DNA from 3 places in the Shinella sp. genome. Region 2 is predicted to be linked to each of the others. Evidence: riboswitches for the same ligand, from Rfam matches in the RefSeq annotation. Region 2 holds a riboswitch; each other region holds the start of a gene.
The links. Region 2 has a riboswitch for cobalamin ahead of bluB (5,6-dimethylbenzimidazole synthase). Riboswitches for the same ligand answer to the same signal wherever they lie in the genome.
Positions count from the first base shown of each region.

Region 1: linked by a shared signal. The riboswitch ahead of ACT6VE_RS32155 (acyl-CoA thioesterase) and the one ahead of bluB (5,6-dimethylbenzimidazole synthase) in region 2 are both predicted to bind cobalamin.
Region 3: linked by a shared signal. The riboswitch ahead of ACT6VE_RS14745 (hypothetical protein) and the one ahead of bluB (5,6-dimethylbenzimidazole synthase) in region 2 are both predicted to bind cobalamin.

Region 1 covers NZ_JBQVPI010000043.1:17,511-27,749, forward strand. The annotation lists gene ACT6VE_RS32130 (LysR substrate-binding domain-containing protein) at 1-263, shown strand, start outside; gene ACT6VE_RS32135 (aldo/keto reductase) at 515-1,549, opposite strand; gene ACT6VE_RS32140 (LysR family transcriptional regulator) at 1,660-2,568, shown strand; gene ACT6VE_RS32145 (MFS transporter) at 2,807-4,069, shown strand; gene ACT6VE_RS32150 (LysR family transcriptional regulator) at 4,116-5,003, opposite strand; gene ACT6VE_RS32155 (acyl-CoA thioesterase) at 5,006-5,842, opposite strand; cobalamin riboswitch at 5,942-6,151, opposite strand; gene ACT6VE_RS32160 (DUF1852 domain-containing protein) at 6,532-7,515, shown strand; gene ACT6VE_RS32165 (methionine synthase) at 7,543-8,571, shown strand; partial or broken gene ACT6VE_RS32170 (flavin reductase) at 8,668-9,024, shown strand; gene ACT6VE_RS32175 (phosphatase PAP2 family protein) at 9,435-9,590, shown strand; gene ACT6VE_RS32180 (sensor histidine kinase) at 9,610-10,152, opposite strand; gene ACT6VE_RS32185 (HAMP domain-containing protein) at 10,195-10,239, opposite strand, start outside.
Region 2 covers NZ_JBQVPI010000001.1:891,774-902,012, reverse strand. The annotation lists gene ACT6VE_RS04245 (glutathione S-transferase family protein) at 1-185, shown strand, start outside; gene ACT6VE_RS04240 (ABC-F family ATP-binding cassette domain-containing protein) at 220-1,806, opposite strand; gene ACT6VE_RS04235 (phytanoyl-CoA dioxygenase family protein) at 1,952-3,016, opposite strand; gene ACT6VE_RS04230 (DUF2865 domain-containing protein) at 3,291-4,385, shown strand; gene bluB (5,6-dimethylbenzimidazole synthase) at 4,378-5,070, opposite strand; cobalamin riboswitch at 5,116-5,338, opposite strand; gene ACT6VE_RS04220 (diguanylate cyclase domain-containing protein) at 5,400-6,911, opposite strand; gene ACT6VE_RS04215 (TolB family protein) at 7,035-7,862, opposite strand; gene ACT6VE_RS04210 (NAD+ synthase) at 7,866-9,545, opposite strand; gene ACT6VE_RS04205 (LTA synthase family protein) at 9,948-10,239, shown strand, end outside.
Region 3 covers NZ_JBQVPI010000007.1:34,498-44,736, reverse strand. The annotation lists gene ACT6VE_RS14755 (GH36-type glycosyl hydrolase domain-containing protein) at 1-1,971, opposite strand, end outside; gene ACT6VE_RS14750 (hypothetical protein) at 1,970-2,176, shown strand; cobalamin riboswitch at 2,379-2,595, shown strand; gene ACT6VE_RS14745 (hypothetical protein) at 2,697-2,912, shown strand; gene metH (methionine synthase) at 2,999-6,790, shown strand; gene ACT6VE_RS14735 (YeiH family protein) at 6,797-7,831, opposite strand; gene ACT6VE_RS14730 (LysR substrate-binding domain-containing protein) at 7,910-8,785, shown strand; gene cobM (precorrin-4 C(11)-methyltransferase) at 8,782-9,543, opposite strand; gene cbiE (precorrin-6y C5,15-methyltransferase (decarboxylating) subunit CbiE) at 9,545-10,239, opposite strand, start outside.

The sequences.
Region 1 (10,239 bases), on a different contig from region 2:
GCGCCATCGACGCGGCTGCCAACGGTCGGGGGTTCGTTCTGGCACAGGTTTCCATGGTCCAGGATGAGATTGCCGCCGGTAGCCTGGTCGTGCCTTTCGATATTCGCATGAAGCTTTCCGAACGCTACTATCTCGCCTGGGACAGGACCGCCCTCGAAAAGCCGTTCGGTCAGCGGTTCCACAAATGGCTGGTCGGAATTGCGCGGCAACAGGATCAGCAATCGGCGCCGGCGATTCCAACGACGGTCGCGTCACCGCCTTGAAAGTTGATTTGGCGTTGGCAATCGCGACGCAGTCCGAGTGCGACGTTCGTTCGAATCCCATCAAGAGCTTTGCAATCCTTGAATCCTTGCTGATCACACCCAGTGACAGGTCCAGTTTCGCCGGCCGTCGCCATTCTCGTGAAAAGGCCGGGAAAAATCACCCGGCCGGTTCCTATTAGGCGGTTGTTTGCGGAGTTCGTACTCCCAATTCTGCGGTGCCGTATGCACCCGCTTGTTAGAATGGGAAGGGATCACACCGCCGGCGGGTTCAGGCGCGCAAAGCCTTGCTGGAGGTGATAGGGGAAGTACGGGTAGGCGACGGTCTTCCGGCTGGCCTTGTCGAGCCGCGCTGTCTGGTCCGGGGTCAACGACCAGCCCATGGCACCCAGGTTCTGACGTAGCTGCTCTTCGTTGCGGGCGCCAATGATGACGCTTGAGACCGTCGGGCGCTGCAGCAGCCAGTTGATGGCGATCTGTGGGATCGTCTTGCCGGTTTCACCGACCAGTTCGTCAAGCACATCGACGATGTCGTAGAGCTTTTCGTCATCGACCGGCGGACCGAACGAGGCCGTATCATGCAGGCGGCTTCCGTCCGGCCAGGCTTGGCCACGTCTGATCTTTCCGGTGAGGCGCCCCCATCCGAGCGGGCTCCAGACGAGCGCGCCGACGCCCTGATCGAGCCCAAGCGGCATCAATTCCCATTCATAGTCGCGCCCCACCAGCGAATAATAGACCTGATGAGCGACATAGCGCGGATAGCCGCCTTTCTCTGCCGCTGCCAGCGACTTCATCAGTTGCCAGCCGGCGAAATTGGAAACGCCGACATACCGGATTTTTCCACCGCTCACCAACGTGTCGAGTGTCGACAACACCTCTTCGACGGGTGTGAAGGCATCGAAGGCGTGCAGTTGCATCAGGTCTATATAATCGGTATCCAACCGGCGCAGCGCATCGTCAACGCCCTTGATCAGGCGCGAACGCGAGGACCCGGCATCGTTCGGGCCGTCGCCCATGGGCAGCGCCATTTTGGTGGAGATCAGAACATCGCTGCGCCGTCCCTTGATCGCCGCGCCGAGCACTTCTTCGGAGGCCCCGTCCGAATAGACATCTGCCGTGTCGAAAAGATTGACGCCCGCCTCCATGCAGATGTCGATAAGCCGGCGCGCCTCGGTGTCGTTGCTGTTACCCCACGCGCTGAAAAGCGGCCCTTTGCCACCGAACGTCCCGGCGCCGAAAGACAGCGCGGGAACCTTCAACCCGGACGATCCAAGCCGTCTGTATTCCATCATACGAACTCCTCTTTACGAGCATGCCCTCATTGGCGAATGGAAGGTGGTGTCTTGGGGATTTGATAGATAGACCACTTGCAGGAACATCATTTGTGAGCTGAAGTCACATGGCGCGACTACATATCAATCGCTCCGGCGAAATGGCCGTCTTTGTCAGGGCTGTCGAACTCGGCGGCTTCTCAGCAGCTGCTCGCGAATGCGGCATGACGCCATCGGCGGTGAGCAAGCTGGTGCAGAGGCTAGAAGAGAGACTTGGCGTTCGGCTGATCAACCGTTCGACGCGGCAATTGCAGTTGACGCCGGAGGGATGCGCATTTCACGAGCGCGCGGCCAGCATCCTCGCCGATATCGATGATGCGGAGAGGCAGGCAGCGGCCGGCGACACCCCTGCCGGCCGCGTTCGCCTCAACGCCAGCGCTTCCTTTGCTACGCATGTGCTGATGCCGCTTCTGCCGGACCTTCTGGGTTCGTTTCCGGAACTCGCCGTCGACATTATCCAGACCGACGCCGTCGTCGACCTGATGGCCGCGCGCGTCGATATCGCGATCCGCGCTGGTCCGCTGAAGTCGTCGACGCTGATCGCGCGCAAGCTCGGCAGTACGTCGATGACCATCGTCGGCGCGCCGTCCTATCTCGAATGCCAAGGCAAGCCGGAAAGCTTGGACGACCTCAGAACCCACAACCGCCTGAGCCTGAACTATGCCAGGGCTGTGGATGGATGGCCGGTGCTGGAAAATGGTTTGCCGGTCCAGCTGCCGCCAAGCGAAAGGGTGCGTGTGAGCGACGGGGAGGGGTTGCGCCGGCTGGCACTTGCAGGTGTCGGATTGGCGCGGATGGCGACTTTCACGGTCCGGGGCGACATTGATGCCGGGCGGCTGGTGCCAGTTGTCGAACACCTCAACCCAGGAGATCGCGAGACCTTCCATGCGGTGTTTCAGGGCCAGGGCGGTACGCTTCCGTCCCGGGTGAGGGTGATGCTTGACTTCCTGGCGGCGCGGGCGCGACTTTCCGACTGAGGCGGATGCTCAACTGAACCAAACAAGAAATCAACGGCTCTGATCCCTTTAAGACCGCCGACGTTTTCCCATCAAACGGCCCCCCGGAATGGCAAGTTCTGCCAGTTGGACTTACCCAGTCTATCGGGTGAGCCAGACAACAAGTGCCACGGCGCTAAAGGTCCAGATTGCGAGCCCTATCGACACTGCAAAGCCAATCGCATTCAATGTACAAAACCGGGTTGAAGACGGATTCGACATGGCAGATTTGGAGAAGTGGATGAGCGCGCCTAGTGGAATCGAAGTCGGCGGCGTCGATTCAAACTACGCCTGGTTACGGCTGGCGCTCACGCTCATTCTTGGCACTGTTGCGTGCGTCGGTAATTGGTCGATCGTGGTGGTGCTGCCGACCCTCCAGCTCGAATTCGACACGCTGCGCGGCGGCGCCTCGCTGCCTTATACCTGCACCATGCTAGGCTTCGCCTTCGGTGGGGTGGCGATGGGACGCCTCGCGGATCGGGTCGGCATTGTCGCACCGGTGCTGATTGGCGCTTTTCTGCTCTGCATCGGCTATATCGCCGCCGCCTTCACAAGCAACATTTGGCAGTTCGCCGCGATTTCCGCCGTGATCGGCCTCGGCTCCGCTGCTGGATTCTCGCCGTTGATTTCCGATCTGTCCCACTGGTTCCGCAAGCGGCGCGCACTTGCCGTCACTTTCGCCGCCTCGGGTAGCTATCTCTCCGGCGCGGTATGGCCGCTGATCATCGAGCATTTTGTAACGGCGCAGGGCTGGCGGGCCACCCATATCGGTATCGGCCTGTTCGTCCCTTTGGTGATGGTGCCGATCGGACTTCTGCTGAAGCGGCGCCTGCAGACTGCGGCTTATGCCGAGGCTGAGGCGGCGACCGAAGCGGCGCGGGGGGAACTCGGCCTCAAGCCCAATGTGCTGCAAGGCATTCTCGTCGTCGCGGGGTTTGCGTGCTGCATGGCGATGTCGATGCCGCAGGTCCACATCGTGGCCTATTGCGGCGATCTCGGGTACGGCGTCGCCGTAGGCACGCAGATTGTGTCGCTGATGCTCGGCCTTGGCGTCGTCAGCCGTCTCGCTTCCGGCGTGGTCGCGGACCGGATCGGGGCCGGCCCGATGCTGATCCTCGGCTCCTCCATGCAGGCGGCAGCACTGCTGCTTTATCTGTTCTTCAACAGCCAAGCCTCGCTCTATGTGATCTCCGGCTTGTTCGGGCTGTTCCAGGGCGGCATAGTGCCGATGTATGCTGTGATCATCCGCCAGTTCCTGCCGCCACGTGAAGCCGGCATCCGCATCAGCCTGGTGCTGATGGCGACGGTGCTCGGCATGGCATGCGGGGGCCTTGCTGCCGGCTACATCTTCGACGCGACCGGGTCTTACCGCCTGGCGTTCCTGCATGGTTTCCTGTGGAACGTCGTGAACCTTGTTCTGGTGAGCTGGCTGATCCTCTGGCCGAAGTTACGTCAGCGCAGGCAGGTTGCGATCGCGCGATGAACGCTTGCAAGGTTCAGACGTTCCAGATGGCCTTACACCTGAAACGTCACGCCGATGTCTGGCGTGACGTCGCGAGAAACCCGGCGATGAAATCGACAGTGTCGTCGCCATCTCTTAATCCGAGATGAATACTTTTCTGGATACCGCTCTGACCAATCCGGACGGGACAGACACCAAGCGCCGCTGCTTCTCGGCGCACTAGCCAGCTGGGAATGGCACTGACCCCGCGCCCTGCCGCCACGAGTTGAAGCATCATTTCCGTCGTCTCGACATTACGGTGATGTCGCGGCCGGCAATTGGCGGGCACCAGAAATTGCGTGAACACGTCCAGTCGCTCCGGCGGTACCGGATAGGTGAACAGTGTCTCATTCATCAGATCCGTAGGATAGGCATGGCGTTTCAGCGTCAGGAGATGATCGGCCGGAACGGCAAGCACCAGCTCATAGTCGAACACTGGAACATAATGAATGCTGGGCGTCTCGATCGGATCCGGCGTGATCAGGATATCGATCTCGTACCCCGTCAGCGCCGCCACACCGCCGAAAGCAAATGATGTCTTCAGTTCCAGGCCCACATCCGGCCATTCCGTGAGATAGGGCTTTGTGACCCGTATAAGCCACTGGTGGCATGGGTGGCATTCCATGCCAATCTTGAGCGAGCCTCGCTGGCCGTGGCGATAATCCGACAGGACATCCTCGGCCCTTTCAATCTGGGGCAGAACGCGCTGCGCCAGTGTCACGATGTAGCGGCCAGCCTCGGTGAGACGAAGGTTACGGCCGTCCTTTTCCCACATCGCCACGCCGCAGCGCTCTTCCAACTTGCGGATCGTATGGCTAAGAGCCGACTGGGAGACGTTCAGCCGCTCAGCCGCAGCCGTTAGGCTGCCCAAACGGTCGACTTCACGCAAGATCGATAGATGTTGCCTGTCCAGCACGGTTATGCCCGCCCCGGATTAAAGGTAAGCGATTCCGCTGTGGCGCTATCGCGAACAGGAACCGGCCGATGGTCTTTATCGACCGCCACCATGGTGAAACATCCTGTGGCCGTAACATGCCTCTCGCCGGTCAGGAGGTTTTCGGACCAAAGTTTCGTCTCGATGGACATGGAGCTGCGTCCCACGCGCTCAACGCGCGCCTCCGCCTCGACAATTTCACCGATCTTAATTGCTCGCGCGAAGTCGATGCGCTCTGACGAGGCGAGCACGACCAGCGTGCCGGAGTAGCGCGACGCTGCAACGAATGTGGCTTTGGTCATGTAGGCGATCGCCTCGCCCCCGAATATCCGGCCGACGCTGTTTGCCTGATCCGGAAAGACGATGTCGGCCATGGCAAGGGTGTCCGTAGTGTCCAGGGTTTCCGCCGGTGCGAGCTCGGCCAAAGCATAGCTCGCGGCGTGGCTGCCCTCCGGTATCGCGACCATATGGAAGATGCCGCGCGTACAGGTGTGTCGCTGACGGCCGACTATGGTCTCCGCCGCCATCTCGACCTCGACCGTCAGGAAACGGCGCCCTGACTTGACCGGTCTGGCCGTGAATTCAACGATGTGCCCGGTGCGCGCGGGTTGCCTGAAATCGATCCGCTCGCAAGAGGTGGTCACGAAGGGCGCCCGCCCGAACCTGGTTGCCGCGATGAAGGCTACGCGATCCGTGAGAGCAAGTCCGGCTCCGCCGAACAGAGTGCCGTGATGGTTGGTATCTCCGGGAAAGACGATATCGATGAGACTGGTTGTCGAGCCATGCTCGGCAGGCTTTTCTATGGTCGCGATCTCTGTCATCTGCACTGCCATCAGGTTGCGGCCGGGCAGCGGCATGACGCAGAGACGACGGCACGGGAGTGCTCATCGCGAAAGCGGCACTCCGGGACACCCCGCCCGTGGACGTTATCTATCGCGGCAGGTCTCCTGGCTTGCGGGTCATTGCTTTCGTCCGTCTTCCCGAGGTATGCCTCAGTGACATGGATGGACGTTCGCTCGCCGCTTACAGTTGCGGGGGCAGCCTCGGCTTCGGGCTTTGATCAAAGCCCTCACCGAATTCCCTCTTAGCTCCGGACTTTCATCCGCAGAACCACGATGACGAACCAATGTCTCATGTCGCCAGAGCGGTCAAGGCGTCTATCACGGAGGCATGGCGGATGTGGAAGGTGCCCCCGCGCCTATGTCCCGTCGGTTTTGCGTGCTGAACGGGCATTCGAGTACCTCGATGTCTGAAGGCGGCTCGTGAGATACCGTCATCTCCGCATTTTTTGTCTCTGGCTTCGACCTCAAATCATGAGCACGGCTCATGCTTCCGTGAGATAATACCATTTTTTCTCGATCGATCCCTCAGGCATAAACCGCACACCACTAGTATGTCTGGGCGGTGTGAACGCTGCCGACTGGGAATATGGAAAGTAATGTCCGGTGTGCCCTGAATTTTACGTCACTAGTCTCAGGTTTTATATCGGGAAGCAGGGCGCGCCGTCGTGATGAATAGTTATTTCGATTTTAATATTAAGGCAGTTCAATTGTGCGAAGAATATCGCCCCTCAGAAAATACGCGCATTACGACCAACTTTGCTAATTTGGCTAGAGGGGAGAGCCGCCGAGAGAACCTGCGCAATGCGTTGACGATGATTGACAACCGTTTCAACGCCCTGGCGCATTGGGATAACCCCAAAGGTGATCGTTACTCTGTTGAGCTCGAAATCATTTCCGTCGAGATGAACATTGGCGCCGGAGGCTATAGTAATGCCTTTCCGCTCATTGAAATATTGAAAACAACTGTCGTTGATCGCAAAACGAACGAACGTATTGACGGCGTCGTGGGCAATAATTTTTCCTCTTATGTGCGCGACTACGACTTCAGCGTGTTGTTGCCAGAGCATAACAAAAATCGACCCGGGTTCAGCACGCCGGATAATTTTGGCGATCTGCATGGAAACTTGTTCAAGTGCTTCCTGAATTCAAATGCTTACAAAGAGCATTTCAACAAGCCGCCAGTCATATGCCTAAGCGCATCAAGCAGCAAAATCTATCATCGGACGGACAATCAGCATCCCGTATTGGGCGTCGAATACAAACAGAATGAACTATCCTCGACCGACGAATATTTCGGGAAAATGGGATTGCAAGTTCGCTTTTTCATGCCGGCGAATAGCGTTGCGCCTTTGGCGTTTTATTTTCTCGGCGATCTGCTCGATGACTACACCAATCTTGAGCTTATCAGCACCATCAGCACGATGGAGACTTTTCAGAAGATCTATCGACCCGAGATTTACAACGCCAATTCCGCGGCGGGGGCCTGCTATCAGCCGAATCTGAAGCACCAGGATTACTCGTTGACCCGGATTGTCTACGATCGAGAAGAACGGAGTCGGCTGGCGATTGAGCAGGGGAAGTTCGCCGAGGAGCACTTCATCAAACCGTACGGGGCCATTCTTGAGCAAAGATCTGCCAATCACATCCTCTGACGAGCTAGAAACATAAGGTCGCCTATCATGAAAACACTGTTGCCCACGTCAACCGCCGGCAGCCTGCCCAAACCCTCGTGGCTTGCAGAGCCTGAGAAACTTTGGTCGCCTTGGAAGCTGCAAGACGAGGAACTGATTGAGGGCAAACAGGACGCCTTGCGTTTGTCGTTGGATGATCAGCGACAGGCAGGCATCGATATCGTCAGCGATGGCGAGCAAACGCGCCAACATTTCGTTACGACGTTTATCGAACACCTCGACGGGGTTGATTTTGAGAAACGTGAGACCGTCATAATTCGCAATCGCTATGATGCGAGTGTCCCCACGGTCGCGGGCGCCGTGTCTCGCCAGAAGCCGGTTTTCGTCGAAGACGCCAAATTTCTACGTCAGCAGACGAAGCAGCCCATCAAATGGGCTCTGCCGGGTCCCATGACGATGATCGATACGCTCTTTGATAGCCACTATAAGAGCCGTGAAAAGCTGGCCTGGGAATTTGCCAAGATCCTTAATGAGGAGGCGCGGGAGCTGGAGGCTGCCGGCGTCGATATCATCCAGTTCGACGAGCCCGCATTCAACGTCTTCTTTGATGATGTGAATGACTGGGGCGTCGCCACATTGGAGAAAGCAATCGAGGGCCTTAAATGCGAGACCGCTGTCCATATCTGCTATGGATACGGCATCAAGGCCAATACGGATTGGAAAAAGACCCTGGGATCCGAGTGGCGGCAGTATGAGGAATCTTTCCCCAAGCTACAGAAATCCAGTATCGGTATGATCTCCCTGGAATGCCACAACTCTCATGTCCCGATGGATCTCATCGAGCTTGTTCGAGGCAAGAAGGTGATGGTCGGGGCCATCGACGTGGCAAGCGATACCATTGAAACCCCAGAGGAAGTGGCCGCGACCCTGCGAAAGGCGCTTCAGTTTGTCGATGCGGACAAACTTTGCCCTTGCACGAACTGCGGAATGGCGCCCCTGTCTCGCCGTGTAGCAAGAGGCAAGCTGAATGCTCTGGCAGCAGGTGCAGAAATCGTCCGAAAAGAACTCTCGGCCTAGTGCTGGCTGAGCAGCAGGGGGCCGACATGAACATTGTGAAGCACGGCTTCGACACCGTGGACAAAGCCACGTTTCGCAACGGCATGTCTCGGCTCTGCAGTCAACGTCGTCACCAACAGATACAGCGGGAAGCGCTACGGCTTTAAGGCCTCAGCGGTCTGCAGCGTCAGCGACACGCCGGCAACACTTCTCGTCTGCATCAACCGTTCGAGCTCGTGTTTTTATGCCTTTGAGAACACGCGCCACTTCTGTGTCAACACGCTGATGCCAGGCCATGAGGACATTTCGAATGTCTTTGGCGGAAAGACACCGAAGGAGGATCGATTTACGCTTGGCGAATGGAGAGAAGGCTTCACGGGTGCCCCGTCCTGGCCAACGCCTCGGTCAGCTTCGAATGCGAGCTCACCAATGCCGTCGACAAGGCAACCGACCGCATTCTCTCCGCGCGCGTGATCGACATTCGTTAGAATGAAGAACAGGCAACTTTGCTTTATTGCATGCGTCGCTATCTCGGCGACTATGCACAGCCGCCGAGCGAACGCGAGCACTCAGTCTGGACTCCACAAGGGTGGACCGGCACTCTATCACGAATTAAGTTCAGTCCTCGCGTACACCACATCATAACCATCCGCCTATTCGTGTGGCCGCACCGTTTCTGCGCAGTGTAACGGCGCGGCTCGACCCTCTCTTTCGCTATCATGGACGGGCAGCCGGCCATATTACGATTTTGGAGTGGCCTGCAGCCCTTCAAGCGTACTGACCTGCCACTGAGGAAATCGACATGACTGCTGTCGGCGGTCACCTACCTGACGCTCGGCGCTCTGTTGTCACAGGGCAGGGGTCGCACCGAGAGGACGTAAATTGTGGGATGTGCAATCCTGCTCACCGCCTTGATCGGCGCAAGCCGCGTTTTTCTGGGTGTGCATTATCCGAGCGACGTTGCAGGTGGCTGGTGTGCCGGTACGATCTGGGCGCTCTCGTGCTGGATGGTTGGCCGCCGGTTTGCGTTCGATCGATAACCGGGCCGTATTCTGCCGGTCAGGCTGGAGGACCGAATTTGAATGTGATCACTGTCCCGGGCCGATTGTTGGCGGCGCTGACCGTCGCGCCGTGCAGATAGGCAATCGCCCGCACGAGACTGAGCCCAAGACCGCTGCTGGATGTGCTGCGGCTCTTGTCGAGCCTGTAAAGTCGGCGAAACACGTTTTCGCGCTCGTTTTCCGGAATGCCTGGTCCGTGATTGGCAACCTTCAAAAGGCCCTGTTCGCCCCGAACGAGGGCAACGGTGATCGCCGTGCAGGTCGGGCAATGGGCGATCGCGTTCTCGATCAGATTGACCAGCTTCTGTTTGAGTAGATTCTTGTCGCCGTGGATCGTGGCGGCGTCGATCTGCCCCGCGGTCAGGGATTGCCGGTTGTCTTCCGCCACGTCCGCATAGGTCTCGACCACATTGAGCAGCAGTTGGTCGAGGGCAAGTGGCTGGAAGTGCAGCTTGCGAACACCAGCCTCGATCTGGGATATGCGCAGCAGGGCATCGAACGTCGCGTTGATCTGGTCGCATTCCGCAAGCGCCTCCTCCAACAGGGAGCGAAGAAAATCGTCCGCCGCACTCCGATCGAGCGCCTAGTCGATCATCAGTTTCAGCCGGTTGAGCGGGGTCTTCAGGTC
Region 2 (10,239 bases):
ACTATCACGAGGTGGCACCGGCAAGCCGCTGGCCGCGCATCGAAAAGGTTCGTCGCTTGTTGGAAGCAAACCCGGCGGTCAACTTCGCTACGGCGCTGGAAGCCGGTGAAACGCCAGCTGGCTCTGGCGCTTTCAAAGGCCATATCCCGCTCGCCGAGGTGATCGAGCGTTTCGGCCGCAGTTGATCGCGGAAGGCCGGGCCAAAGCCCGGCCTTCCGCTCATGCAGCCACGAGCTCCACCCGACGCGTGATGCCGATCGCCGCCAGAAACGGCTCATCGTGACTGACGACAAGGAGCGCGCCGTCATAGGCGCGCAGCCCCGCCTCCACCGCTTCGATCGAATCGATGTCCAGATGGTTCGTCGGCTCATCGAGGATCAGCAGCGCCGGCGGTGTGCCACCGCCAAGCACACAGGCGAGGCCCGCGCGCAGCAATTGCCCGCCGCTGAGACTGCCGACAATCTGCAAGGCGGCATCTGCGCGGAACATGAAACGCGCCAGTGCCGCGCGGCAGGTATTTTCATCCGCGCCGGGATTGAGCTGCCGGAAATTGTCGCGGATCGACAGCGATGGATCGAGCAGGCTCACACTCTGATCAAGCATGGCGACGTCGGTAAAGCCCCGCACGCTCCCCTGCCAGGGCTGCAACTGGCCGGTGACGAGGGCAAGCAGCGTCGTCTTCCCGGAACCGCTCGACCCCGTCACCGCGATCCGCTCGGGCCCGGTGATCACCAGGGAAAGATCGCGCAGCACCGGCTGATCTGGCGCATACCCGACCGTGACATTCTCGATCTTCAACACCGTCTTGCCAGTGGCCAGATGGGTCGACGGAACGGCAACGGTCAGCGGCTGGAGGATTTCGATGCGCTCGCGCGCCGCCGTCACCGCCTCGGCGGCCTGCCCCTGCCGGCTTTCGGCAAGGCGGGCATTGGCTCCGCTCGTCAACTCGCTGCGCTCCTTCATGGCGCCCAGCATGATGCGGGGAATATCGCCCCGCGCCTTCTTCCGGCGTCCGGCGCTGTCCTTGCGCGCCTTGCGCTCGGCGATGGCCTGCATGTTCCGCGCCACCTCCGTGGCCTGTTTTTCGGCACCAGCGAGGTCGCGGTGCGCGGCCGAAAGCTCCAGCGCCTTGCGGGCGCGATAGGCGCTCCAGTTGCCGCCATAGCGCGCGGCGCCTAGCGTTGTCAGTTCGACGATGGCGTCCATCGTTTCGAGCAGCTCCCTGTCGTGGCTGACGACGATCGCGCCTGCCCGCCAACTCGCAAGCAGGTCGATGACCGCCCGGCGCCCTTCCCGGTCGAGATTGTTGGTCGGCTCGTCGAGCAGCAGGAAATCCGGTTCGCTGAAGATGAGGGCCGCAAGCGCCGCGCGTGTGCGCTGCCCGCCGGAAAGCGCCGTCAACCGCGTGCCCGGTTCGGCAGACAGACCGACACGGGCAAGAGCTGCGGCAAGCCGCGTCTCCAGCGTCCAGTCCGCATCGGCAAGGGCATCGGCGTCCGCCTCGCCGCGCTCTGCACGGTCAAGCAGATCGAGGGCCTCGACGATGCCGAAGAGGCTTGCGACCGTCTCATCCGCCGCAACCTGCACGCTCTGGCGCAACAGGCCGAGCGTGCCGTCCACCGTGACGGTGCCGGCCTGTGGCGCAAGATCGCCGGTCACGAGCTTCAGCAACGTCGTCTTGCCGGCGCCATTGCGGCCGACAAGGCCGGCGCGCTCGGCACCGAAGCTCAGGTCGAGATTGGAAAGGAGGATGTGGCCGTCAGGCGTGGACCACGTGATTTTGGAAAGTGTGATGGAAGCAGGCATGGTAATCCCCGAGAACAAAACGAAGTCGATTTGTGTTCGGGTTGAATTCCATGGTGCACCAGCCGGTCAGCATTGACGATGCCGGAGATTTAGGGCCGAACCGACCGGCTTGCAAGCCCGAGGCCGGTTCGGCAGTTCGAAAGGCTCAGGCCGCCGGCGGCTGATCCAGCCGCTTCGACCACTCGTCCGCCTTGCCATTGCCGGCGGGATGCCAGGGCGATCCCTTGAGCCCGAGCTTGCCGCGCAGGCCCATCGCCGAAATGATCAGCCGGTTCATGCCGGAGGCGATGAACGGTAGCGACGCGAGGTGCAGGCCGGTGAACGGCAGGAAGGGATTGCGGCGCAGCGAGCCATAGATCTCGATGCGCGTCGTCGTCTTGTAGCTCGGGCTGCGCGCATGAAAACCATGCGTGTCGGCGACGATCAGCGTATTGGCCTTGACGGTCATCTTGACCGGCTGGCCATAGCCGAGCGCTCCAAGCTCATCGGGCATGATGCGCAGCGAGCCACGGGCGGAATAGATGTTTTCGATAGCATCGGGATTTTCGCTGATGCGACGCTCCCAGGCGGTGCGCTGCGGCGTCATCTCGTGCGAGCCAGGCACGTAGGCAAAGGGGCCGTCCTCCTCGTTGACGTCGCGCAGGAAGAGCCAGGCCTTGGCCGTCGGCTGGAACGTATCGCTGTGCAGGGCGGTCTGCGGATCGGTGGAGCCCTTGGCTATGACCGACGGCAGGGCCATCACCACCTGGACGACGAGCAGCGGCTGGCCAGCATGGGAGGACACATAGCGCAGCAGATTGGTGAGCCGCGGGTCATTGCGCGCCGCCTTGAAGCCCGGCAGGCTTTCCAGATCGCTGTCGTCGATGATCGCGCGGCGGGTCACCGTGGCGCCCTGCTTCATGTCGTAGCGCTCGAAATCACGCTCGGCGAGTTCGCGGGTGGCCGCGGCGAAATCCTCGGGGGACAGGAAGTTCTCGATCTTCACGAAGCCGTTCTCGGCATATTGCCGGCGATATTCCGACGCGACCGTTGTTTCCAGCTTGGTCCGGCGCCAGGCGGCCATGCGCATGGCGAGCGAGACGCGCTTTTCGTGCAGGCCCTTCCTGTTCAGCCATTTGCTGCCGATGATGGGGTTGTCGGCAAAGGATTTGGCGCCGGACGCGACCTGAAGCGCGTAGAGAGGACTGAGCAAAACTGACGAAATCCGCATGTGCACCTGCCTGCAAGGGGCCGGCTTCGCGCCTTGAGGGCGACTGCGCGAGAAACGCGCAAACCGGCTGTTGTATGTGCCGAGAGTGCTACACCAAGCCTCGGGGGAGATCAATTACGCGGCCCGGCCTAGAAGCTGAGTTTTAAAATCATGTTTCCCTTGCGCGTTAATCACAAATGCGGGAGCGCGTTGCGCTTCCCCCCCGGTAGCCTATGATAAGGCCTGCATATGCGGTGGGATTGCCGCTCAAACGCACATTCATGGGATCGACGACTTGAAAAGACGCGCCAGTCTTCTTTTTGCCGTTGCTACCGGCCTGCCGTTGTTATTCTTCGGCGGCACGGCGGCCGCGAACGTGTGCGAGCGCATCCAGGCCGAGCTTGCCAACCTGCCACGCGTGTTGGTCGATACGTCGAGCGCCCGCAAATATGCCGGCGCCATCGCGCGCCAGAACATCCAGCTTCGCAAGGCCAAGGGCGACCAGCGCCGCCTCGGCTGCTCTGGCGGCAGCATCATCGTCGTCGGTGGACCGAACGCAGAGGCGTGCGACACGCTGGAATCGGTCATCGGCAAGATGGAGCGCAATCTCCAGATTCTCGACAGGAAGCGCCGCGAATTCTCCGGTGGCACGTCCAACGACGGCAAGCGCAAACGTCTGCTCGCCTCGTTTGAGACGAACGGCTGCAACGACGAAGCAAAAGTGATGCCCGTCGCGGCGACCGAAACGCTGCGCACGCCCGATGAAACACACAGCCTGCCGCTCGGCACCATGCCGGATGGCAGCGGGCGGCTGGAATTGCGCTCGCTTGGCGGCAGCACTGGCCACGGCAACCTGCGCACCGTCTGCGTGCGCACCTGCGACGGCGGCTTCTTCCCGATTTCCTCAGGCGCCACGCCGCTCGATTTTCGGCGTGACCAGCAAGTCTGCAGCATGATGTGCCCGCAGACGGAGACCGAACTCTTCTACCAGTCAATGACGAACGGGCAGGAAACCGACCAGATGACCTCGACGGTCACCGGCCGTCCCTATTACGAGCTGCAGAACGCCTTCTCCTACCGCACGCGTGACCTTTCCAAGCCCGGCGCCTGCGGCTGCAATCTCTCGGCCTATTACCAGGAGATGATCAAGCGCGAGAAGGCGCTGAAGGGCGACCCCGCACAGGCATCGAACGGCGACGACGGTGGCTCGATCACCAGGATCGACACCCTGCCGAAAAAGGCGGAAACAGCGATCAAGACGCCGGTGACGATCGAGGAACGCGACTACGATCCGGCGACCAGCAAGGTGCGCACGGTCGGCCCGGTCTTCCTGCCGGCAAACCAATCCGCCATCGACCTCGGCCGTCCGGCCGATGCTGGCGTCAACTGACGCCGGTTTCCGGCCAACGCTCCTCGAACACCAGTTCTTCCAGCGGCAGGCGCTGCCGCCACCCCTTCACCGCAAGCTCCGGCTCGGCATAGAGTCGATCGACAAAACCGACGCAAAGCCAGGCGACGATCTCGATATGCTCTGGGATGCCGAGGATGTCCCGGACGTCGCTATCGTGAAAGATGCTGACCCAGCCGACGCCCACCCCCTCCGCCCGCGCTGCGAGCCAGAGGTTCTGCACGGCGCAGACCGTGGAATAGACATCCATGCGCGGATTGTGGGTGCGCCCCAGCACCACCGTTCCGCCGCGCGTCGGATCACAGGTCACGCAAATCGAGAGCGGCGCCTTGAGAATGCCTTCGAGCTTCAGGGCGCGATACTGTCCCTGCCGCTCGCCTTCGAACATCGCCGCCGCCTCGGCATTGGCTTTTTGAAATGCGGCATGTACCCGCCGCCGGGTCGTCTCGCTGCGCACCTTGAGAAAATTCCACGGCTGCATGAAGCCGACGGACGGCGCGCTGTGCGCGGCATGCAGCAGACGGCCGACGAGATCGTCCGGCAGTGGATCGGGCAGGAACTGGTCGCGCACGTCGCGGCGCGTTTCGATGGCACGATAGACGGCTTGCCTGTCCTTGCAAGAAAAGGCGCCCGCCTGGACCAGAGGGTCCCACGGTTCTGTTCGCATCGTTTTCTCCCCAACAATGCGTACAACCTGCCGCCGTCCACGCGGTTCGGTCTATCTTGCCAGGCCGGTCTTCTGACTTCGGGTCGCGCGGCAAGCACCTGCCTTCCCGGTTGAACAACCAGTGGCAAAAGCCTGAATCGATTCAAGCTTTTACGGTGCGCGCCATCCCCGTCATAGCGTTGGGCACGTTCCGGGCCTGGGCTTTTCAAGCCCGCACCGGATTCCCGATTCTCCCGCAAAAGCGGGCACCTGACGGGAACGATATGCGCATGACCTGGCGATGCGATCAAGTCTTCCTGCGCCGCAGACCTGCCCGTATGCGGCAAGCGTCAGGCGGCGCGGGCCTCGCCGACATCCGCAATCTCCACGCTGTCGATATCTCCAGCATGGACCGCACGGTTGCGGCCACCGTTCTTGGCTGCATAAAGTGCGGCATCGGCCATGACCATGACGTCGTGCACAGTCTTGCCATGGTGCGGGAACTGGGCGATGCCGGCGCTACCGCCGATCAGGAGAAGCTGTCCGTCATAGGCGATCGGGATCTGCGTATCCAGCACGAGACTGGCGGCAAGCTCCACGAGGTGCTCGCGGCTATGCTCGCCCGTCAGCAGAACGGAAAATTCGTCACCCCCCAGACGGGCGACGCAACCGTACTGGCCGACACGATCAGAGAAACGTCGAGCGACCGCCTGGAGCACCGCATCCCCCGCCGCATGTCCATGTCGGTCGTTGACCGCCTTGAACCGGTCGAGGTCGAGCGCGAGGATCGTGAAGGGCCTGTTTTCGCCCTTCCTGATGGCGCGCGACACTTCCTCGTCAAAGCCGCTACGGTTCTTGAGCCCGGTCAACGGATCGTGCCGCGCCAGGAAGGCGTTCTTCGTCTCGCTGCGCTGGAGCGCCCTGACAAGCGCGGAAAAGCGCAAGGTGACGAAGAGCATAACGCCGGCAAAGACCAGCACGAACAACGCGATCTGCGGCAACGCCGAGCGCCACACGAAGGACCCTGGCATGTTGGGCCGCCAGGAGGTGACCATCGGGTTGTAGGCATCGCCGCCAACCGGCGTCATAAGGAGCCCCTGCTCCTGCGTCACGATCGGCGTGAAACCAAGATCGCGTAGGCCGAGGCGCCGCTCGGTACTCGCAAGCATCTTCTGCGAGACGGGTTTTACGGTGATCAGCAGCGTCGGCTCGAGCCGGCTTGCAGGAATGTAAAGCGTCTTGGGAACAACCGCCTGCACCACGACGATGCTCATCACCCGGTCGATCAAGCGCATGCCGGAAACGTGGATTTCAGGTAACGCCGGTGTCAGCAGGTCCGGGTCCGCCTTGCCACCGGCGACCTGCCAGCCGCCGCGATCGGGCGACAGCGCCTCGCGATAGGCGCGCTCCGCCTTACGGGTTAGATCGCTTACCCAGTGCAACTTTTCACGGGCCTTGCGTTCGGAAACCTTTTCGCCGCGCTGTACGCCGAGCACTTTCTCGCCATCCGGCGAGGTGAAGATCATCCAGGAAAAGCCAAAATCAGACCACATCCAGTCCCGCATCTGATCGCGCACGAAAGTGTCGTCCGGCATGCCGTCCGCCAGTTCGTTGAACGTCTTGTCCCAGAAGGAGAGCTGGCTCTGGTATTGCACGACCTGATCGATCTGGTGGCTGAATTCATTGCGCACCAGCGTGCGCTCGGTCTCGGCGACGAAACTGTCGGCCCGCTCAATCGCATAGTCCAGCACGAGATAGTTGGCGGCTCCAAACAGCAGGACGATCACCAAGGCTGCCGCCCGGATCGCCCAACCTACACCGCGTCGCCGCATCGTGCGGCCCACTTCAGCCTTGCCCGTCATCGTTTCCCTGCCTTCCCCCGCCCTTTCCAGGCATTGTTGAGAGGAGGCTAACTGACAGACGGCAAAATTCGCTTAAACGGGCTGGTGAGCGAAAACTTAACGTGCCCCCACCCGAAATTGGAATCAGGCGACCGGCGCGTAGCGCACGAAGGCGAATTCCGTACCGTCCGGCGACCAGTTCGGCACGTTCATCGTGCCCTGCCCACCGAAAAGCTCGAACAGAATCCGTGCGTTGCTGCCATCCATGTCCATGAGGCGCAGGCGCACGTCGAGATCACGCGGATGATCAAAAACGTCGCCATCATAGGAGAGCACCAGCAGGTTCCTGCCGTCCGGCGAAGGATGCGGGAACCAGTCGCCATAGGGGCTGTCGGTGATGCGCGTCGGCTCGCTGCCGTCCGGGCGCACGCGCCAGATCTGCATGCGGCCGGTGCGGCTGGAGTTGAAATAGATCCATTCTCCATCCGAAGAGTAATCCGGCCCGTCATTGCGGCCTTCGCCGAAGGTCAGACGCCGCTCCTCACCGCCTGCGACCGGAATGGTGTAGATGTCGAAGACATCGCCCCGGATGCCGCAATAGGCGAATGTTTCGCCATCCGGCGACCAGCTGTGCCAATAGGACGGCAGGTTCTGCGTCACCAGCCGCGGCGTTCCGCCCCCGGCCGGCAGCACATAGATCGCCGACTTACCGAACTCGACCTTGTCGCTGATGGCGAGCAGGCGTCCATCCCGGGAAAGCCCGTGGTCGTTGTTGCAAAGGGTCGCAAAGCCCGTATCGATCCGCACCGGCTTGCCGCCATCGAGCGGCAGCCGATAGAGCAAACCATCCCCGTTGATGATCAGGGAACGGCCGTCCCGCGAAAAATTCGGCGCCTCGACCAGTTGCTCCGTCTGCCACACGACACGCGTCTTGCCGGTGACGATGTTGTGGATCTCGACGGAGCTGCGCATAGCCTATCCCCGATCCCGGAACCGGTTGGTAATCGGGTAGCGTCGATCTCGGCCAAAATTCTTCTTGGTGATTTTGACGCCCGGTGCCGATTGCCGGCGCTTGTATTCGGCGATGTAGAGCAGGTGCTCGATGCGGTGCACGGTTGCCGCATCATGGCCACGCGCAACGATTTCCTCCGTGCTCATTTCCAGTTCGACCAGGCATTCGAGGATGTCGTCGAGCACCGGATAGGGCGGCAGCGAATCCTGATCGGTCTGGTTGGGACGCAGTTCCGCAGACGGCGCCTTGTCGATGATATTGTTGGGGATCACCTCGCCCGTCGGGCCGAGGGCACCTGGCGGCACATGCCCGTTGCGCCAGCGCGACAGCGCGTAGACCTGCATCTTGTAGAGGTCCTTGATGGGATTGAAGCCACCGTTCATGTCGCCGTAGAGCGTGGCGTAACCGACCGACATTTCCGACTTGTTGCCGGTGGTGACGACCATCGAGCCGAACTTGTTGGAGATCGCCATGAGGATCGTGCCGCGCGTACGGCTCTGCAGGTTTTCCTCCGTGATGCCCTCTTCCGTGCCTTCGAAGGTTTCCGACAGCGCGGAGAGGAAGCCCGTCACCGGCGCCTCGATCGGCACGATGTCATAACGGCAGCCAAGCAGCTTGGCGCAATCGGCCGCGTCCTTGAAAGAGTCCTTCGAGGTATAGCGGTAGGGCAGCATCACGCAGCGCACCCGCTCCTCGCCCAGCGCATCGACGGCGATCGCCGCGCAGATCGCCGAATCGATGCCGCCGGACAGGCCGAGCACGACATTCTTGAAACCGTTCTTGTTGACGTAGTCGCGGAAGCCGAGCAGGCAGGCGCGGTAATCCGCCTCCTCCTTTTCCGGAATGCGCGACATCGGCCCGCCGTCGCAGACCCAGCCCTCGCCATGCTTCTTCCAGGTGGTGAGCGCGATCGTCTCCTCGAACTGGCTCATCTGGAAAGCGAGCGTCTTGTCGGTATTGAAGGCGAAGCTCGCGCCGTCGAAGACGAGTTCATCCTGGCCGCCGAGCTGGTTGGCATAGAGCAGCGGCAGGCCGGTCTCGATGACCTGCTTCAGCGCCACCTGATGGCGGATGTCGACCTTGCCGCGATAGTAGGGCGAACCGTTCGGCGAGAGCAGGATTTCCGCACCGCTTTCCGCCAGCGTCTCGCAGACGCCGAGATCGCCCCAGATGTCCTCGCAGATCGGAATGCCGAGGCGCACGCCGCGGAAATTCACCGGTCCGGGCATGGCGCCCTGGTCGAAGACGCGCTTTTCGTCGAACTCGCCGTAGTTCGGCAGGTCCACCTTGTCGCGCACGGCGATCACCTTGCCGCCATCGAGCACGGCGACGGCATTGTAGCGGCCCGTCTCGTCCTGCCGCGGGAAGCCGATGATGACGCCGGGGCCGCCGTCTGCCGTGTCGGCAGCGAGATCGTCGATGGCGCGACGGCAGGTGTTCAGGAAAGCGGGCTTCAGCACGAGATCTTCCGGCGGGTAGCCGGAGATGAAGAGTTCCGTGAGAAGCAGAAGGTCGGCGCCTTGCCGGGCGGCATCCTCTCGGGCGGCGCGCGCCTTGGCGAGATTGGCGACGACATCACCAACCGTCGGGTTCAATTGCGCGACGGCGATGCGCAGCGTCGTCTTATCAGCCTGGGAAGTCATGTCTGCGGACCCGTTTCCTTCAGAACAATTCCAACAAAAACGTGCAGCGCTTTTGCGTCCGGAACTGTAAAAAACATAGGGACAGAGCGTTTTCGCGTTTCAGGGAAAGCGGAAAATGCCCTGGTGTCCGATCCTGCTGCCGCGTGCGGCTATCGCTCTCTCGAACGGTCGAGAAGCTCTTTAGAACATCACAAGCGCTTTGGGAATGAACCGTGATGCCGTTTCGCGTCGGCTTCGGCGCAAAACCCTCGTTTTCAGGAGTTCCGCCGGCCATTGCGGCGGTGCAACAGAGGGAACCAAAGCACGGGGAGAACGTTGCAGAAATCGTTCATCTCCTGTTCAAGATGACGTCCGTATGACAGATACACAAAACTTTTATGAAATCTGGAGACGGCCTTGGCCCTGTTCAATTCCACAGCCGTGGCGATCAATAGCACAGAAGGCCTTGCCGTCGAGGCAGGCTTTTTCGCGCGCCATGCCAAGGCGCTCGCCGTACTACGTTCGCTGGCCGTTTCCGGGCTTCTTGCACTCCTGACCGTCACCGTCATCGAATTGATCACGCGTGGCTCGGTCGAGCAGACGTGGATCTATTTCACCAATCCCGAGCAGCCCGCCTGGACCACCGCGGGCGTGTTCTTCCTGCTCTATCTCGCCATCGACGGGCTGATCGGCCGACAGCACAAGGCCGTGCTTC
Region 3 (10,239 bases), on a different contig from region 2:
TTCGCCCGTCGCCTCGTCGATGACCGGGCGGTTGATCGGGTGGTGCATCTTGCCGACGAGCTTCGTCACGGCGTCGCGCATCAGGCGCGTGTCGGAATCGAGCGTCATGACATATTTGACGTCCGCCGGCACGATGTTGGCGCCCGGCAGGAAGGTCGTGTCGCCGTCACCGCGCAGAAGCAGGTTCAGCTCGTGCAGCTTGCCGCGCTTGCGCTCCCAGCCCATCCAGGCGCCTTCTGACGGATTGTAGAGCCGGCGGCGGTGCAGGAAATAGAAGCGCGTGCGGCCGTCATAGGCGTAGCGGGCGGACAGCGCCGCAACCTCGCGCTTGGCGTAGTCGAGTACGTCGAGATCGGCCGGCGTTTCTTCCGACTGGCTGTCGGCCCAGTCGCTGATGAGCGCGAAATAGATCTCGCCGCGCGGATTGGCGAGGTAGTGCACCTCGAGATTGCGCACCAGTTCGTCGACATGGTCGCGCTTGGAAATCAGACAGGGCACGGCAAGCAGCGTGCGTGCATCGTCCGGAATGCCGTCCTTGAATTCATAACCGACAAGGCGGGACGGCGTGACGAAGAAGGTGACCAGCGTGTTGAAAAGACCCGTCGCACCCTCGGAGGCCGGCAGCGCGAAAAGCACGAGCATGATGAGCCATGCGCCGTTCGGAATGTCGAGCGGATCGAGGAAGAAATAGACCGCGATCATCGCCAGCAGCGTCAGGATGATGTTGGGCCCGGCAATCGCGAACCAATCCAGCTTGCGGATCAGGCGCACGGCCTGCTGGACAAGCGAAGGCCGGTAGCCGATGCGCTTTTCGAGCTGCTTGCGCTTCTTGCCGACGAGGAAGGCCGCCACATTGGCCTTGTAATCCAGGTCCTCGACATGCGCCGCCGCATCTTCCTCGGTCATGGTGAGCGCGGTTTCGGTCACTTCCAGCTCGGTCTTGCCGGAACGGCGGGCGAAACGCTCGATCGTGTTGCGGTACTTGTTGCGCGAGCCGAAATCGAGGTCGCTATAGTCGGAACGCTGGCGCAGCGCTTCGTCGAGACGGCTGACGCTCTCGAACCAGACGGGCCATTCCGTATCGTCGACGGAGCGCAGGCTCTTGATGAGCGAACTCATCGTGACGTTGCCGGAGGACAGCCGGTTGTTCTCCGCGACGATCAGCTCCTCGAGATCGCTGCCGCGGCTCTCGATCTTGCGCTCCAGCCACTGGATCACGGCGCCGGAGGCCTGCAGGCCGTCACGAAGCCGGTAGAGCAGCTGGATGACGAAAGTGTTGTCGTCGATGAAGGTCTCCATCGACTGGAGATGGGCAATGCATTTTTCCGGATCGTTGAGCCGGATCAGTTCGTCCGCCACCTCGTTCGCCTTCAGCCGCATCTTGCGCGAGCGCTCGACGCGGCTCGAAATGCGGCGGAGGTTTTCGAGAAGCACGAAACGAATGAAGGACGGCAGCGCCCAGAGTTCGCCGATCTTCAGCGCATCAACCTTCTGGAAGCCCTGGACGAAGGCCGTCAGGCCGTCATGCGAGACGCCGCTATGCGTATGGGCGACATAGAGCCAGGCGAGCGCCAGCGTGCGCGGCATGACCTGTCCCTCGACCTCCATGGTCGGCAGCTGGCGGAAGAAGCGGCGGGGGAAATCGCGACGGACTTCCTGGATCGCCTCTTCGATCACGTAATAATTGTCGAGCAGCCATTCGGCGGCGGGGGTGATCTGCACGCCCGCTTCGACGTCCTTCGCGGTCACCTGATAGACGCGGAAGATCTCCTTCTCGTTCTCCTTGTGCCGGGCACGGAATTCGAAGGGACGGAAGCCGGGCAGGGCCGCGCGTTTGTCGCGCGCCAGCGCTTCACCGCAATCGGCGAGCTCCTCCAGCGTCAGATAGGTGGCGCGGATCGAATCGTTATAATCGATCTGCTTGACGTCGGCATCGCGCGAGGAGGCTTGCGGCGTATTATGAAGGGGCATGTTTCTGATTCTGGATCCGGCCATGTGGAACCATCCGGCGGCGGCCTTTGCGCTGGACAGTTTTTTGCGGGCAGGGTTCATATTTGTGCCGCGATCAGCCATGGCACCGAACCGCACCTGGGAGATGCTTGACGGTTGGACATGGCTCAGGCGACACGCTTGTTGGCATCCTGGCCGCGTGGTGCATGAAAACGGCATTTTTTAGCCGTAAGGACAGAGACTTGCAACATGTCAACAGGACTGGATGGCGCAGCATGGACCCTCATCTGCGGATTTGGTGAATCGCCCCTCCCTCCCGCAGGGCGAACCTGCGCATGGTGCAGGCGAAAAGCCCAATGCCTGACGACGGAAAAAGTTCCCGCCCTGTGCATGACGGCCAAAACCATTGACTTGCCGGCGCGCTGACGCCAGTTTGCCGAAGTCAGGGTCTTCCGAGTCGCATGCGGCTTGGAGGCTAAGAGGGAAGCCGGTGCGATGCTCCAGATGGAGTGCCAAGACCGGCGCTGCCCCCGCAACTGTGAACGGCGAGCGACTGTCGATAAAGCCACTGGTCTTTGGACCGGGAAGGCGAGACTGGAGCAACGACCCGTGAGCCAGGAGACCTGCCCTGATACTTGAAACGTCCATGGGCGGGGTGTCCCAGTGGTGCGCTTGCTTGTCGCCTTTGGGCGAAATCCAGCATGCGTGCGTCCGGTCATCCCCCAATTTACCGATTGGGGATCTACATGTTTGCAACCACCGACAACGGTCTCTCCGGCACCGGAAAACCGGAATCCGTTTTCATCTCCTGGCTGCTCTGGCAGCCGCGCGGCGCCGACCTTGCCGTCGAGGCGCTGAAGGAGGTGCAAAAACTCTCCCGTTATGACGATTCCGATCCGGATATTACCCGCCTCCGATCGCTGTTCGTATCGCTTGCCGGCGCAGACGGGCCGCTTCACTGATGCGTCAGCCGGCATAAAGACATATTGACATAAAGATATCTTTATGTGACTTCCGATGCAGTATGATTGCACCGGAGGGCTTTGCCATGGCCAAATCGCACCTGGACACCCTGTTCGGCCCCGAACTCCCGCCCCGCGACGGCCGCGAGATCCTCGCCGCCCTGCAGGAGGCTGCCCGCGAGCGCATCCTGGTGCTCGACGGCGCCATGGGTACGGAAATCCAGACGCTCAAGCTCGTCGAGGACGATTTCCGCGGCGACCGCTTCGGCGATTGCGCCTGCCACCAGCAGGGCAACAACGACCTCCTGACGCTCACTCAACCGGGCGCGATCGAGGACATCCACTACCGCTATGCGCTGGCCGGCGCCGACATTCTCGAAACCAACACCTTCTCCTCCACCACCATCGCCCAGGCCGATTACGGCATGGAGGACATGGTCTATGAACTGAACCGCGACGGCGCACGCCTTGCGCGGCGCGCCGGGCTGCGCGCCCAGGAAAAGGACGGCCGCCGCCGTTTCGTCGCCGGCGCGCTCGGCCCGACCAACCGCACCGCCTCCATCTCGCCTGATGTCAACAATCCCGGCTACCGCGCCGTCTCCTTCGACGACCTGCGCCTCGCCTATGCCGACCAGCTGCGCGGCCTCATCGATGGTGGCGCCGACATCATCCTGATCGAGACGATCTTCGACACGCTGAACGCCAAGGCCGCGATCTTCGCCACCCGCGAAATCTTCGAGGAAAAGGGCATCGAGCTGCCGGTCATGATCTCCGGCACGATCACCGACTTGTCCGGCCGCACACTGTCCGGCCAGACGCCGGAAGCCTTCTGGAACTCGGTGCGCCACGCCGATCCCTTCTCCATCGGCCTCAACTGCGCGCTCGGCGCCAATGCCATGCGCGCCCACCTCGCCGAAATTTCTTCCGTGGCACAGACCTTCGTCTGTGCTTACCCCAATGCCGGCCTGCCGAACGCCTTCGGTCAATATGACGAGACGCCGGACGAGATGGCCGCCCAGATCGAAGGGTTCATGCGTGATGGCTTGGTCAATATCGTCGGCGGCTGCTGCGGCTCGACGCCGGACCATATCCGCGCCATCGCCGCCGCCGCCGCCCGCCATAGCCCACGCGAAATCCCCGACATCCCGCGCCATATGCGGCTTTCCGGCCTCGAACCCTTCACGCTGACCGACGCCATTCCCTTCGTGAACGTGGGCGAGCGCACCAACGTCACCGGCTCGGCGAAATTTCGCAAGCTGATCACCGCCGGCGACTATGCGGCCGCCCTCGACGTCGCGCGCGACCAGGTGGCGAACGGCGCGCAGATCATCGACATCAACATGGACGAGGGCCTGATCGATTCTGCCAGGGCCATGACGGAATACGTCAATCTCATCGCCGCAGAGCCGGATATCGCCCGCGTACCCCTGATGATCGACAGCTCGAAATGGGAGGTGATCGAGGCCGGCCTGAAATGCGTGCAGGGCAAGCCGCTGGTCAACTCGATCTCGCTGAAGGAAGGCGAGGAAGCCTTCCTGCACCACGCCAAGCTCGTGCGCGCCTATGGCGCCGCCGTCGTCGTCATGGCCTTCGACGAGACCGGGCAGGCCGACACCAGGGCGCGCAAGGTGGATATCTGCACCCGCGCCTACAAGCTCTTGACCGAAGTCGCCGGCCTTGCGCCGGAAGACATCGTCTTCGACCCGAACATCTTTGCCGTCGCCACCGGCATCGAGGAGCACGACAATTACGGTGTAGACTTCATCGAAGCGACCGCCGAAATCACCGCCACCCTGCCGCATGCCCATATTTCCGGCGGCGTCTCCAACCTCTCCTTCTCGTTCCGCGGCAACGAGCCGGTGCGCGAGGCGATGCACGCGGTGTTCCTCTACCACGCCATTCAGGCGGGCATGGACATGGGCATCGTCAATGCCGGCCAGCTTGCCGTCTACGACACGATCGAGGCGGACCTGCGTGAGGCCTGCGAGGACGTGGTGCTGAACCGCGTGCCGAAGGGCGGCGGCACCGCGACCGAGCGCATGCTGGAGATCGCCGAACGCTTCAAGGGCACGGCCGGCAAGGAAGCCAAGGAGCGCGACCTCGCCTGGCGCGACTGGGCGGTCGAAAAGCGCCTCGAACACGCCCTCGTCAACGGCATCACCGAATTCGTCGAGGCCGACACGGAAGAGGCCAGGCAGAATGCGGAACGCCCGCTGCACGTCATCGAAGGCCCGCTGATGGCCGGCATGAACGTCGTCGGCGACCTTTTTGGCGCCGGCAAGATGTTCCTGCCGCAGGTCGTGAAATCCGCTCGCGTGATGAAACAGGCCGTCGCCGTGCTGCTGCCCTACATGGAAGCCGAAAAGCTCGCCAATGGCGGCAGCGGCGGGCGGCAGAGCGCCGGCAAAATCCTGATGGCAACCGTCAAGGGCGACGTGCACGACATCGGCAAGAACATCGTCGGCGTCGTGCTCGCCTGCAACAATTACGAGATCATCGACCTCGGCGTCATGGTGCCGGCAACGAAGATCCTCGAGACGGCGAAAGCCGAAAAGGTCGACATCATCGGCCTGTCCGGCCTGATCACGCCCTCGCTCGACGAGATGGTGCATGTCGCCAATGAAATGGAGCGCGAAGGTTTCGACATCCCGCTGCTGATTGGCGGCGCCACGACGAGCCGCGTGCACACGGCCGTCAAAATCCACCCGCGCTACGACCGTGGCCAGACCGTCTACGTCACCGATGCGAGCCGCGCCGTCGGCGTGGTCGGCAGCCTGCTGTCGGCCGAGATGAAGCCCGGTTACGTCGAGACGCTGAAGGCCGAGTACCGCAAGGTGGCCGATGCCCATGCCCGGAGCGAAGCGGAAAAACAGCGTTTTCCGATCGGCAAGGCGCGCGACAATGCCTTCAGGGCCGACTGGTCCGCCTACCAGCCGAAGACGCCCTCCTTCCTCGGCACCCGCGTCTGGCAGGATTGGGATCTCGCCGATCTCGCCCGTTACATCGACTGGACCCCCTTCTTCCAGACCTGGGAGCTGAAGGGCGTCTATCCGAAAATCCTCGATGACGAAAAACAGGGGCCGGCGGCCCGCCAGCTCTTTGCCGATGCGCAGGCGATGCTGGAAAAGATCATTGCGGAAAAATGGTTCACGCCAAAAGCCGTCGTCGGCTTCTGGCCGGCCGGCACCGTCGGCGACGACATCCGCCTCTTCACCGACGAGGCACGCAACAAGGAGCTTGCGACCTTCTTCACGCTGCGCCAGCAGCTTTCCAAGCGCGACGGCCGGCCGAACGTCGCGCTCTCCGATTTCGTCGCACCCGTCGATAGCGGCAAGCAGGATTATCTTGGCGGCTTCGTGGTGACGGCCGGCATCGGCGAGATCGCCATTGCCGAACGTTTCGAGCGGGCGAACGACGACTACAACTCGATCCTCGTGAAAGCGCTCGCCGACCGATTCGCAGAAGCCTTTGCCGAGCGCATGCATGAAGTGGTGCGCAAGGAACTCTGGGGCTACGTGGCGGACGAGACCTTTGCCCCGACCGACCTCATCGGCGAGCCCTATGCCGGCATCCGCCCTGCTCCCGGTTATCCGGCTCAGCCGGATCATACGGAGAAGACGGCACTGTTCCGCTTGCTCGACGCGGAAAAGGAAATCGGCGTGACCTTGACCGAAAGCTTCGCCATGTGGCCCGGCTCCTCCGTCTCCGGCCTCTATATCGCGTCACCCGAGAGCTACTATTTCGGGGTCGCCAAGGTGGAGCGCGACCAGGTGGAAGACTACGCGCGGCGCAAGGATATGCCAGTCGTCGAAGTGGAGCGCTGGCTCGGGCCGGTGCTCAACTACGTGCCGGCGCCGGTGCGGGAGAACGCGGCCTGAGACCTCTCAGGCCGTCGCAAGATTGAGGACGAGCACCATGGCGTAGCTTGCGATGACCAGCACGCCGAGCGATAGCACGACCGCGGCCGTCACCCGCGGTCCCGCGCGCATCACGCGCCTCAGGTCGATGCCGAGGCCGAGTGCGGCCATGGAAAGAATGGTCAGCACCGTCGCGGCATCGCCCATCACACCCGCCATGGTGGCATCGATGAGACCGAAACTGCGGGCAGTCAGCATGGCGAGAAAACCAAGGATGAACCACGGCACGAGCCGGTGCAGCGCGGGCCTGCGCCCTGTCGCCCCCGCCGAAGCAAAAGACAGCAGGAAGATCACCGGCCCCAGCATCAGCACACGCACGAGCTTGACGAAGGTGCCGATCTGGATACTGAGGGCGGAAACCGGCGCGGTCGCCGCCAGCACCTGCGGCACTGCATAGACCGTCATGCCTGCCATCACGCCGTAACCCGTCGCCGAAAGGCCGAGCAACGGCACCAGCACCGGCAGGAGCAGCACGGTGATCATGCCGAGCACGGCGGTGAACGCGATGGACGAGGCGACATCCTCGGCGTCGGCGCGGATGACGGGCGCCGTCGCGGCAATCGCGGAATTGCCGCAGATCGAGTTGCCGCAGGCCACCAGCAGCGCAACGGAGCGGGACAGGCCAAGCCAGCGCCCTATCCCGTAACTCGTCATGAGAACCGCCCCCACCACCACGGCGATGGCACCGATCAGCGAAATGCCCATGCCCCCGATCGCCGCGGCACTGACGCTCGCACCGAGCAGGACGATGGCCACCTCGAGAAAGTACTTTGCCGAGAAGGCAATGCCGGGATCGAAACGCGCGGGTTGACGCAAAAACAGCCGCAACACGGCGCCGATCAGGATGGCCAGCACAAGGGCCTCGATCCAGGCTCCACCCGTCAAGCGCACTTCCAGGTGCTCGGCAAGCACCGCAAGACCAGAAACCAGGCCGGCCAGGGTGACACCCGGCAGCAAAACACGCGTTCCAAGAAATGCTTTGTTATTAGATAAATTTTCCATGCGCCAACGATGCGCTTGAAAGTCTGTTCAATCCATCAGTAAGTATCGGATGTTTCATTCGATTGGATCGAACAGATGATGACACTCGATCAGCTCCGTATCTTCGTCGCCGTGGCAGAGCGCGAGCATCTCACGCAGGCCGCCGACGCGCTGAACCTCACGCCCTCCGCCGTCAGCTCGGCGATCCGCGTCGTGGAGGAGCGCTACGGCATCGCGCTATTTCACCGGACCGGCCGGCGGATCGAACTGACGGAGACAGGCCATGCCTTCCTGCCGGAAGCCAGGGCGACGCTGGCGCGGGCCGAAAGCACGGACCTCTTCCTCACCGAAATCGGCGGCCTCAAGCGGGGCACGCTGACGCTTGCCGCCAGCCAGACGGTCGGCGCCTACTGGCTGCCCCCGCTGCTCATACGCTTCCACGCGGCCTATCCGGCCATCGACATGCGCGTTGGCAGCGGCAACACGGAGCAGGTTGCCGAGGCCGTGCTCGAGGGGCGGGTGGAACTCGGATTCGTCGAAGGCGCAATCGACCACCCTGCCCTCTCGCAGCGGATCGTCGCGCGCGACCGCGTCGTCGTCGTTGCACCGGCCGGCCATCCGCTCTTGGGCAAACCGGTCGAACCGGCAGATCTTTTGGCTGCGCACTGGGTTCTGCGCGAAGCGGGTTCCGGCACACGCGGCGCCCTGACCGCTGCGCTGGCGGCGCGCGGCGTGGACGAGGCATCCCTCGACATCACGCTTTCCCTGCCGTCGAACGAAGCCGTGCGCAGCGCCGTGTTTGCCGGCGGCGCATTAACCGCGATTTCCGAACTGGCCGTCGCAGACGACCTGGCATCGGGCCGCCTGGCCCGCATCGCCTTCGACCTGCCGGAGCGCGCCTTTCGCCTGCTCCGGCACAAGGAGCGTTACCGCTCCAAGGCGTCGCTCGCTTTGGAAGCCCTTCTGCCGATCTAATCGCCCCGGCCGCGAAAACGCCGTTGGTAGGTGGGATCGTAGAGCGAGCTTTCGCGAAAATCCGTGGCCGCGAGCGCGCGGCCGACGAAGATCAGCGCCGTGCGCTCGATCGGCTCTTCGGCGACTTTCGCCACGATATCGGCGAGCGTGCCGCGCACCACACGCTCATCGGGCCAGGAGGCTTTCACGACGATCGCCACCGGGCAATCGGCGCCGTAGAGCGGGGTAAGGTCTTCGACCACCTTATCCAGGGCGTGAATGGCCAGATGGATGGCCAATGTGGCGCCCGTCGCACCAAAGTTCTCCAGCGTCTCGCGGTTCGGCATGGGCGAGGCGCGGCCGGAGACGCGGGTGAGCACGAGGCTCTGCGCGACGGCCGGAATGGTGAGTTCGCGACCAAGTGCGGCGGCGGCGGCGGCAAAGGACGGCACGCCCGGGGTCATCGTATAGGTCAGCCCGTGGTTTTCGAGCCGGCGGATCTGCTCGGCAACAGCGCTCCAGACGGAAAGATCGCCGGAATGCAGCCGCGCGACGTCGTCCCCCGCCTGCGCCGCGCGCAAGAATTCCGCCTCGATCTCGTCGAGCGATAGCGGCGCCGTGTCGACGATACGCGCACCGGGCGGGCAATATTGCAGAAGCTCCGGCGAGACGATGGAACCGGCATAGAGGCAGACCGGGCACTTGCCGATCAGGTCCCGCCCACGCACAGTGATGAGGTCGGCAGCGCCGGGGCCGGCGCCGATGAAATGAACGGTCATATTATTCCTCAATTTGTTTAGCCGGCTTAACCCAGCTCCATTGCGTGACCGGCATTGCGGGCCGCCAGCCCGTCATCTGCCCGACGGATGAGGCCCGCGCGATATCGATGCGGGTCAACGCGCCGCCAAGCCGCGCATGGTGCGCAAGCAGCACTGCTTCCATTTCCGTCGTCACCGCATTGGCGACGAGCCGACCACCGGCCTTCAGGCCACCAATCGCCGCCTCCATCACCCCCGCCTCGCTGCCGCCGCCACCAATGAAGACGGCATCCGGCGGAGCAAGCCCGGCAAGCGCTGCCGGCGCCACGCCCTCGACTACCGAAAGGCCCGGCACGCCGAAATTGTTGGCATTGCGGCGGATGCGGGCGGCGCGTTCGGTGTTTCCCTCGATCGCGATGGCGCGAAGCGAGGGATCGGCCAGCATCCACTCGATGCCGATCGATCCCGAGCCGGCGCCGACATCCCACAACAATTCGCCCCGCTTCGGCGCCAGCGCGGAGAGGGTCAGCGCGCGGACTTCGCGCTTGGTGATCTGCCCGTCATGCTCGAACAAACCGTCATCGAGACCGGGCGTATAGGCGAGGACCCGCGCGGCACTGCCGGCCGCAACCTCCACGGCGCAGACATTCAGCATATCGGCATCCGTAAGTGCAAACGTCTCCGCCCGATGGCTGCTCAGCCGATCCCGCGCGCCAC